One region of the Pseudomonas edaphica genome, then DNA from elsewhere that is predicted to be linked to it. Evidence: predicted binding sites of a transcription regulator. Region 1 holds the regulator's gene; each other region holds the start of a gene.
What was found. Region 1 encodes sigma-54, which starts transcription at its own class of promoters, with help from an activator protein. Its sites were predicted from a motif close to ANTGGCATNNANNTTGCTNT; they were not measured.
Positions count from the first base shown of each region.

Region 2: the regulator sigma-54 is predicted to act here: its motif matches at 2,122-2,141, upstream of flgB (flagellar basal body rod protein FlgB).
Region 3: the regulator sigma-54 is predicted to act here: its motif matches at 1,184-1,203, upstream of glnA (glutamate--ammonia ligase).

Region 1 covers NZ_OZ255725.1:2,228,136-2,231,414, reverse strand. Annotated here, with positions in the region: gene hpf (ribosome hibernation-promoting factor, HPF/YfiA family) at 1-261, opposite strand, end outside; gene ACQY47_RS10110 (RNA polymerase factor sigma-54) at 337-1,830, opposite strand; gene lptB (LPS export ABC transporter ATP-binding protein) at 2,015-2,740, opposite strand; gene lptA (lipopolysaccharide transport periplasmic protein LptA) at 2,740-3,279, opposite strand, start outside.
Region 2 covers NZ_OZ255725.1:4,759,758-4,763,036, reverse strand. Annotated here, with positions in the region: gene flgE (flagellar hook protein FlgE) at 1-437, opposite strand, end outside; gene flgD (flagellar hook assembly protein FlgD) at 469-1,200, opposite strand; gene flgC (flagellar basal body rod protein FlgC) at 1,217-1,669, opposite strand; gene flgB (flagellar basal body rod protein FlgB) at 1,673-2,080, opposite strand; gene ACQY47_RS21695 (hypothetical protein) at 2,406-3,185, shown strand; gene cheR (protein-glutamate O-methyltransferase CheR) at 3,273-3,279, opposite strand, start outside.
Region 3 covers NZ_OZ255725.1:2,851,359-2,854,637, forward strand. Annotated here, with positions in the region: gene thiI (tRNA uracil 4-sulfurtransferase ThiI) at 1-969, opposite strand, end outside; gene glnA (glutamate--ammonia ligase) at 1,304-2,710, shown strand; gene ACQY47_RS12915 (DUF6124 family protein) at 2,781-3,020, opposite strand.

The DNA.
Region 1 (3,279 bases):
CTTTTTAAGTTGGCGGTCAAGCTTGTCAGTCAAGGCATCAATTGATGCATACATGTCTTCATGCTCGGCATTGGCGACTACTTCGCCACCGGGTATCTGGAGAGTCGCCTCAATTTTCTGCTGAAGCTTGTCGACCTTCATGATGACTTGCACATTGGTGATTTTGTCGAAATGACCCTCAAGCCGTTTCAGCTTCTGCTCGACGTATTCGCGCAATGGAGGGGTGACTTCTACATGGTGTCCACTGATGTTGACTTGCATACAGCTTCTCCTTCGTTGCCAGTGCATAAAGCGGTGGGTAGGAATACCCACCACTGGAACGCTATGGCCCGCCCGTCACATCAAACGCTTACGCTCGCTGGAAGGCGCGATCCCGAGGGACTCGCGGTACTTGGCGACGGTTCGACGGGCGACCTGAATGCCTTGTGCCTCCAGTAAACCAGCGATCTTACTGTCACTCAATGGCTTTTTCTGATTTTCCGCCGCAACCAGTTTTTTGATGATCGCGCGGATCGCCGTGGACGAGCATTCACCGCCTTCGGAGGTGCTGACGTGGCTGGAGAAAAAGTATTTCAGCTCATAAATACCCCGTGGGGTATGCATGAATTTCTGCGTGGTTACCCGTGAAATCGTCGATTCATGCATACCTACCGCTTCGGCAATGTCATGCAGAACCAGTGGCTTCATCGCCTCGTCGCCATATTCCAGGAAGCCGCGCTGGTGCTCGACGATCTGGGTGGCCACTTTCATCAGGGTTTCGTTACGGCTTTGCAGGCTCTTGATGAACCAGCGCGCTTCCTGCAACTGGTTGCGCATGAAGGTGTTGTCGGCACTGGTGTCGGCGCGGCGCACAAAGCCTGCGTATTGTGGGTTGACCCGCAGGCGAGGCACCGATTCCTGGTTCAACTCCACCAGCCAGCGTTCGTTGTCTTTGCGCACGATCACGTCGGGCACGACATATTCGGCTTCGCTGGACTCGATCTGCGAGCCGGGGCGCGGGTTGAGGCTCTGTATCAGCTCGATGACCTGGCGCAGGTCGTCTTCCTTGAGCTTCATGCGGCGCATCAACTGGCTGTAGTCGCGGCTGCCCAGCAGGTCGATGTAGTCGGTGACCAGGCGCTGGGCTTCGGCGAGCCACGGGGTCTTGGCCGGCAGTTGGCGCAGTTGCAGCAACAGGCATTCGCTTAAGGTGCGAGCGCCAATGCCGGCAGGCTCGAACTGTTGGATGCGATGCAGGACGGCTTCGATTTCGTCCAGTTCGATGTCCAGTTCCGGGTCGAAGGCTTCAAGAATCTCGTCGAGCGTCTCGTCCAGGTAGCCCTGATTGTTGATACAGTCGATCAGGGTTACGGCGATCAGGCGATCGGTATCGGACATCGGCGCCAGGTTCAGTTGCCACAGCAAGTGGCTCTGCAGGCTCTCACCGGCGGACGTGCGAGTGGTGAAGTCCCACTCGTCGTCGTCATTGCTGGGCAGGCTGCTGGCGCTGGTCTGGTAGACGTCTTCCCAGGCGGTGTCCACGGGAAGCTCGTTGGGAATGCGTTCGTTCCATTCACCTTCCTCAAGGTTGTCCACCGTAGGGGCGGTTTCCTGATAGGACGGTTCCTGCACGTCGGGGTTGGGTTTTTGCTCGATGTTGTCGGCCAGCGGGTCTGCATTGTCGAAGTCGTCGCCTTCTTCCTGGCGTTCGAGCATCGGATTGGACTCCAGGGCCTCCTGGATTTCCTGTTGCAGGTCCAGGGTCGACAATTGGAGCAGGCGGATGGCCTGTTGCAGCTGCGGTGTCATCGTCAGCTGCTGGCCCATTCTCAGGACTAGCGATGGTTTCATGGCAGGGGCTTAACACCTTATTCGCCGGCGCAATGCGCCATCCACGACAGGGCGCGTGAGCGCCAAACATAAGCAAATTATATGCCTGATATCAGGGGCTTTGCCTAGAGCGCGGTAACAATAAAAAAACTGAGGTTTTTATTGACTTGCACGCGCCCCGAGCAATGGCCTGATACCACCGTGTTTACAGGCGGAACTCGTGACCCAGGTACACTTCCTTCACCAGTTCATTGGCCAGGATAGTGGCGGAGTCACCTTCTGCAATCAGTTGCCCATCGTTAACGATATAGGCGGTTTCGCAGATATCGAGGGTCTCACGCACGTTGTGGTCGGTGATCAGTACACCGATACCCTTGGCCTTGAGGTGATGGATGATCTGCTTGATATCGCCAACCGAGATCGGGTCAACACCGGCGAAAGGTTCGTCCAGCAGGATGAACTTCGGCGCGGTAGCCAGTGCACGTGCGATTTCCACACGGCGACGCTCGCCACCGGACAAGCTCATGCCGAGGTTGTCGCGGATGTGGTTGATATGGAACTCCTGCAACAGGCTTTCCAGCTCTTTGCGACGGCCGTCACGGTCGAGTTCCTTGCGGGTCTCGAGGATCGCCATGATGTTGTCGGACACCGACAGTTTGCGGAAGATCGATGCTTCCTGGGGAAGATAGCCGATACCTGCGCGTGCACGACCGTGCATGGGCTGGTGGCTTACGTCCAGGTCGTCAATCAATACACGGCCCTGATCCGCCTGGACCAGGCCAACAATCATATAGAAGCAGGTGGTCTTGCCGGCGCCGTTGGGGCCGAGCAAGCCGACGATCTGGCCGCTGTCGATCGACAGGCTGACGTCGCGTACGACCTGACGGCTTTTATAAGCTTTGGCCAGATGCTGGGCTTTCAGGGTTGCCATCAGTTCGTCTTCTTCGCAGCGGGTTTTGGCGCAGGGGCGGCAGCGTCTTTCTGCTTCGGCTGGATAACCATGTCGATGCGCGGCTTCGGTGTGCCGATTTTTGTGCCATTGGCGCGACCGGCGGTAGCGATCTGCTTGACGGTGTCGTAGGTGATTTTTTCACCTTCGGTGGTATTGCCGTCAGTACTGACAACCCGTGCCTGGTCAATCAGGATAATGCGGTTCTGCTGGGCGTGATACTGGATGGTCTTGCCGTAGCCTTTCATCGGTGCCGGGTCGGCAGCCGCCTGCTTCTGTTCGAAGTAAGCCAGGTTGCCCACCGAAGTCACCACGTCGATGTCGCCAGCCGGGGTGCGAGTCAGCGTTACCGTGTTGCCGGTAATCTTCATCGAGCCCTGGGTGATGATCACGCCACCGGTGTAGGTCGCGACGCCTTGTTTATCATCCAGCTGCGCATCGTCAGCCGAGATATGGATCGGTTGCTGGCTATCGTTCGGCAGAGCCCAGGCGCTCACGCTTCCCAGTGCTGCGCCCAGACC
Region 2 (3,279 bases), 2.5 Mb from region 1:
TTCAATTGCAGGTCGGTCAGCGCGCCCTTGATGATGTTGCCATCGGCGTCCGCGGCGTAGCCTTGCAGGCGCGAGGTGCCGGTGTTGTTGGTGATGTAGCCGTCTTTGTCCGAACGGAAGGTGCCGCTACGGGTGTATTCCAGCGAACCGTCACTGCCCTTCTGCACGAAGAAGCCACCGCCCTGGATCGCCATGTCCAGCAAGCCGCCGGTGTTGTTGACGTCACCTTGGGTGAATTGCTGGGACACCGCCGCCAGGTTCACGCCGCTGCCGACACTGTTCTGGCCAGTGCCCAGTTTGGACGCCGCGTAGATGTCGGAAAACTCCGCACGGGACGATTTGAAACCGGTGGTCGCAACGTTGGCAATGTTGTTGCCCGTCACGTCCAGTTGTTTGTTGGCCGCATAGAGGCCGCTAAGGCCGATGTTAAAAGACATGTTTCTCTCCTTCTGCCGTATTTAGCCGGCTCTATGTACCGATAGTCTGAATTTGCGACAGCTTGACGCTGCCCATGCCGCCTGCAAGGTTGAGCAGCATTTCGCCGCCGGTCTTGCTCAACGTCACGCTGGTGACCGTTGCCGGCAGCGACGTCAACAGGGCAACCGAGTCGCCTTTGTCATTCTTGGTGCTGGCCGCGAAGGTATAAGTGCCGGCGGGGGCGACTTCACCTTTGTCGTTCTTGCCATCCCATATAAAGCTTGAATTGCCGGCGCTTTGGGCGCCCATGTCGATAGTGCGCACCACGTTGCCGTCTTTGTCGGTGATTTTTACCGAGACGTTGCCTGTCGCTGCCGTCACCGCCACCGAGCCGGTCATGCTCTTGCTGGTATCAACCATGGCCTTGTCGGTCTGGGTGATGATCGAACGCCCGACCAGTGACGAGGCCTGCAACGCTTGCGAAGAACTGAAGTTGCTGGAGATCGCATTCACCGAGTCGTTCAGGGTGTTGATGCCTTCCAGGCTGCTGAACTGCGCCAGCTGCGCCACGAACGCGCCGTTGTCTTGAGGCGACAGCGGATTCTGGTTTTTCAGCTGGGTCACCAGCAGTTGCAGGAACGCATCCTTGCCCAGCGCCTGGTTGCCCGTGGCCGCCTTGGCGGCACCATCAAGGCCGCTGTTGTCTGTGGCAGTCTTGACCTTGGAGTTGAACAGGTCCTGAACCGCCGTGTTGGGTGTAGAAGTGGTATCAACAATGGCCATTATTTGGCGCCCCTTATCACTGACCCAGGGTCAGGACCTTCTGCATCATGGTTTTGGCGGTGTTCATCATTTCCGCGTTGGTCTGGAACGAGCGGCTGGCGGAAATCATGTCGGCCATTTCCTCGACCACGTTGACGTTGGGGTAGTACACGTAACCCTTTTCGTTCGCGGCCGGATGGTTAGGCTCGTAGCGGGCTTCCAGGTTGCTCTGGTCTTCGACCACGCCGAGCACCTGCACGCCTTGGCCCGCCGCATCCTGGTTCTGGAACAGCGAATCACCGCTGCCGCTCTGGCCGGCCTGGCCACCCTGGAACATGGTGGCGAACACCGGGTGACGGGCGCGGTAGGTCTGGTCAATGCTCGAAGACACGGTCTCGGCGTTGGCGATGTTACTGGCGACGGTGTTCAAACGCGTGGTCTGCGCGCTCATGCCACTGCCGGCAATATTGAAAACACTGGCGAGGGACATGGCTTACTCTCCGCGCAGGGCTGACATCAGCCCTTTGAATTTGCTGTTAAGCAGGGTGAAGCTGGCCTGAAAATTCACCGAGTTCTCGGCGTAGGCCGATTGCTCCAGCTGGGCGTCGACGGTGTTCTGATCGATCGACGGCTGCATCGGCGTGCGATACAGCAGCGACTCGTCACCATTGCCCAGGCCTTGCGCTTCGATATGACGGCTGTTGGTCATGTTCAAGGCAAAGGTGCCGTTCTTGGTCTTGTCCTGCTGTGCGGCGAGCACGGCGGAGAAGTCCAAATCCCGAGCCTTGTAGTTCGGGGTGTCGGCGTTGGCAATGTTGTTGGCCAGGACTTCGGCACGTTGGGCGCGAAAGCCCAGGGCTTGTTCGTGGATACCGAGCGCTTTATCGAAGCTGATGCTCATGGCGGAAACCTTTAGGCTGACCTGCTTTTCGTATCTGGGTTATAGCAAGGCCCATGCCAATTCGCCGAAGGCCCGTATTACAAGGGTTTGCGCAAGGTTTGCCGGCGGCAATGCCAGAAAAGCGGCAATGGGCTTCCGCGTGGCGCCAGTAAAGCGGCAATGGCGGTTGCCGCTTTTACACCCGGTGGCAATCCTTCAACAGGCTGCCCCAGTGCGCCAGATACCTTGACCGCTCGTCTGCACTGTCATTTCTGACAGTTGTTGCGCCTACGTCTTTGCGTGCCTCATCGGGTGACCCCCTACATGCATAAAGCAGAGGCACACCATGCTGACTATTCCCCCCCTCAGATTCGTCCTGCAGGACAACGCGCTACCCATTCCAAACCTCTCGACCAGACTGCTGATCGGCAATGCGGTTGAATTGGTTTGCCCCTTTGCCGTCATGCAGGGTGATTTCGTCAACGCAAATTTGATCGGCGAAAGAGGCAGAACGTACAACCTGAGCTTTGAGGTGGAGAAAGACGAGGCCGAGCTCAACTTTTTGACTCACCGTTCAATCATTGTCGGTAAGTCAGGCACCAATGTTGTTTTAATATTACGCGTTCGACGTGGCAGCGACGTGTACTTTGCGCCGAACGCAACCGTGTCCATCGATGCCGGCGGCATCGTTGTGCCTGTTCCTGGCACAGTGTGGGATTTCGCCGATGGCACCTTCCAAGGCTGGGTACCTCCGACAATTTATGCAGGCGGGAAGCTGCACGTCGTCAACGGCAGCGTGGTCGTTGACCTGCCCAGCAGCCAGGTCACCGCCGCTCACATCATCACTCGACCCATATCGGTCATCGCTGGGGTCACCTACGATTTCAGCTTTGATGCCCGTGGTGGTTCACCCGCTGGAGATGGCTCGACGCTGCAACTGAGGATTAACGGCAGCCCAATCGGCGCCTATGTACAAAACATAACCAACGCATCAACACAAACCGGAACCGGGACATTTACCGCAGCTAGAACAGAAACTGTGCATTTGGGTATTTTCAACGGGAGCATCCCCGGCAAGGACAATCTTCTCTTCCTGGGCAATATCCGAATGACACCCAGGCCCTAACCACCGCACGTAAAAAACTGACGCTTGGCGCACATAAAAAACGGGAAGCCTTTGCGGGGCTTCCCGTTTTTTATGCTCAAGCCGCCATTACTTG
Region 3 (3,279 bases), 620 kb from region 1:
TTTGTGGCTGGCGATCAGCGGGCGCAAGACCAGCTTCTCGGTGACGCAGTCGATCAGCGACAGGTTCGGCAGCGTCTGGCTGGACACCTGGGAGATCGCCTCACCGGTCACCAGCGCGTCGATCTGCAACTGATCGGCGATTCGCGACGCAGCGCGCAACATCATACGCTTCAATACTACGCCCATATGACTGTTATCGACTTTGCCGAGAATTTCGCCCAGCACTTCCTCAAACGGCACGCTTACAAATAGCACGCGCTGGGAGCTGCCGTACTTCTTCCAGATAAAGTGCGCGACTTCCATCACGCCCAATTCGTGTGCACGCCCGCCCAGGTTAAAGAAGCAGAAGTGGCTCATCAGGCCGCGACGCATGATCTGGTAGGCCGCCACCGTGGAATCGAAACCGCCGGACATGAGTACCAGGGTCTGTTCCAGTGCGCCCAGCGGGTAGCCGCCGATACTGTTGTGCTGGCTGTGGATCACAAACAACCGTTGGTCGCGAATTTCCATGCGCACTTCAATTTGCGGCGCTTTGAGGGAAATTCCGGCGGCGCCGCACTCGCGACGCAGCTTGCTGCCGACGTATTTCTCCACATCCATGGAGCTGAAGGTGTGCTTGCCGGCGCGCTTGCAGCGCACCGAAAAGATCTTGCCTTCAAGCGACTCGCCGTAGTGCTGTTTGCACTTTTCGGTGATGTCATCGAAGTCGCCCAACGGGTACTCATCGACCTGCAGGAAATGCGCGATGCCCGGCATGCAACTCAGGCGCTCGGTCATGTCCTTCAAGGCTTTGGCGTCGGTTATGCGGGTTTCCAGCTCGAGGTTGTCCCACACGCCGTTCACCACCACAGCCGGGTCCAGGTCTCGGAGCACGGCACGGATGTTCTTGGCCAACTGACGGATGAAACGCGTCCGTACCGGTCGGCTTTTGATGGTGATCTCGGGGAAGACTTTTACGATTAATTTCATGGAAACAGCGCGCGCCGGGCCTGCTGAAAAAGGGGGGCGCGGATTATAGCGGAAATCGCTCAAGGTTTAACCAGTTAATATGCATCACAGACGCAACGCACCAAAACGGGTCATTTGCGCAAATTAACGCTACATTGCAGTGCGTTATTTATTCCGCTTCAGCGGATTGCACCGTTATAGGGGCCATTTTGAGGCAAAAAGGCCATGTTGGCGCACTGGCATGCAATTTGCTCTCTTGTGAGGCAGGTTGCCTTGGTCGAGTATTCGCGCCGGCATCACCCACATTCTAAGGGCTAACTCCACTACCCCAGCCCGAAGCCACCCGGAGGACACCATGTCGAAGTCGGTTCAACTCATCAAAGATCATGACGTTAAATGGATTGATCTGCGCTTCACGGACACTAAAGGTACTCAGCACCACGTGACCATGCCGGCTCGCGACGCGCTGGATGATGCGTTCTTCGAAGAAGGCAAAATGTTCGACGGTTCCTCCATTGCCGGCTGGAAAGGCATCGAAGCTTCCGACATGATCCTGATGCCGGACGACAGCACTGCCGTACTCGACCCGTTCACCGAAGACCCAACCCTGATCATCGTCTGCGACGTGATCGAGCCTTCGACCATGCAAGGCTACGACCGCGACCCACGTGCGATCGCCAAGCGCGCTGAGGAATACCTGAAGTCGACCGGTATCGGCGACACCGTATTCGTAGGCCCGGAGCCAGAGTTCTTCATCTTTGATTCGGTCAAGTTCAAGTCCGACATCTCCGGTTCCATGTTCAAGATCTTCTCCGAACAAGGTTCGTGGATGTCCGACCAGGACATCGAAGGCGGCAACAAAGGCCACCGTCCAGGTATCAAAGGTGGTTACTTCCCGGTTCCGCCGTTCGACCACGACCACGAAATCCGTACCTCCATGTGCAACGCCATGGAAGAGATGGGCCTGGTCATCGAAGTTCACCACCACGAAGTGGCGACTGCCGGCCAGAACGAAATCGGCGTGAAGTTCAACACCCTGGTAGCCAAGGCTGACGAAGTTCAGACCCTGAAGTACTGCGTACACAACGTGGCTGATGCCTACGGCCGTACCGCTACCTTCATGCCTAAGCCACTGTACGGCGATAACGGTTCGGGTATGCACGTTCACCTGTCCATCGCCAAAGATGGCAAGAACACCTTCGCTGGCGAAGGTTATGCCGGCCTGTCCGACACTGCCCTGTACTTCATCGGCGGTATCATCAAGCACGGTAAGGCCCTGAACGGCTTCACCAACCCGTCGACCAACTCCTACAAGCGTCTGGTGCCAGGTTTCGAAGCTCCGGTAATGCTGGCCTACTCGGCGCGTAACCGTTCCGCTTCGATCCGTATTCCTTACGTGTCCAGCCCTCGCGCTCGCCGTATCGAAGCGCGCTTCCCGGACCCGGCAGCTAACCCATACCTGGCCTTCGCTGCGCTGGTAATGGCTGGCCTGGACGGTATCCAGAACAAGATCCACCCAGGCGACGCCGCCGACAAAAACTTGTACGACCTGCCGCCTGAAGAGGCCAAAGAGATCCCACAAGTGTGCGGCAGCCTGAAAGAAGCCCTGGAAGAGCTGGACAAGGGCCGTGCGTTCCTGACCAAAGGCGGCGTATTCAGCGACGACTTCATCGATGCCTACATCGAGCTGAAAAGCGAAGAAGAAATCAAAGTACGCACCTTCGTACACCCACTGGAATACGAGCTGTACTACAGCTGCTGATCCGGTAGCGCTGCTTAACGCGGCGTAACGAAAAAGACCTCCTTCGGGAGGTCTTTTTTTTGCCTGGTGTTTAGCGAGCCGGGGCGTGGCGGTCGAGCAGTTTGCCAACCATCAAGGTGCCGAGGGCACTGAGCTGGTGAATGGCCAGGACGGTATCGCGGTGTTTGCCTTCCAGCGCCTCGGACAAATCAAGCAACAAGGTGCTGACCGAGGAGAAGGCTTCGAAGCTGTTGATCAGCAGGGATTCGTCGTCGCTGCCAGGGTCGATGGTGAAGACGGATGGAGGCGGATTTGGCGTTGGTTTGAACATTTTCTACATTCCTCTAATGAGGCCGCCTTCGCTTCGCTACTAAACGAAAGGGTGGCGGCTGTGCGCAGGTTAGTAGACCGGTGAATGTAGAAGCCCGGCGCATCCGAGGATGCCCTGCGCACAGCCACCATCAAGCACAGATTTGGGAAATCTGATTGATGGAGAATGCACGGCCTACAATTCGAATCCAGGCTACTAAACCTGATCGCTGATGAGCAGCGACCGAGCAACCTTAGAGACGACAAGCCAGCCGTACAAG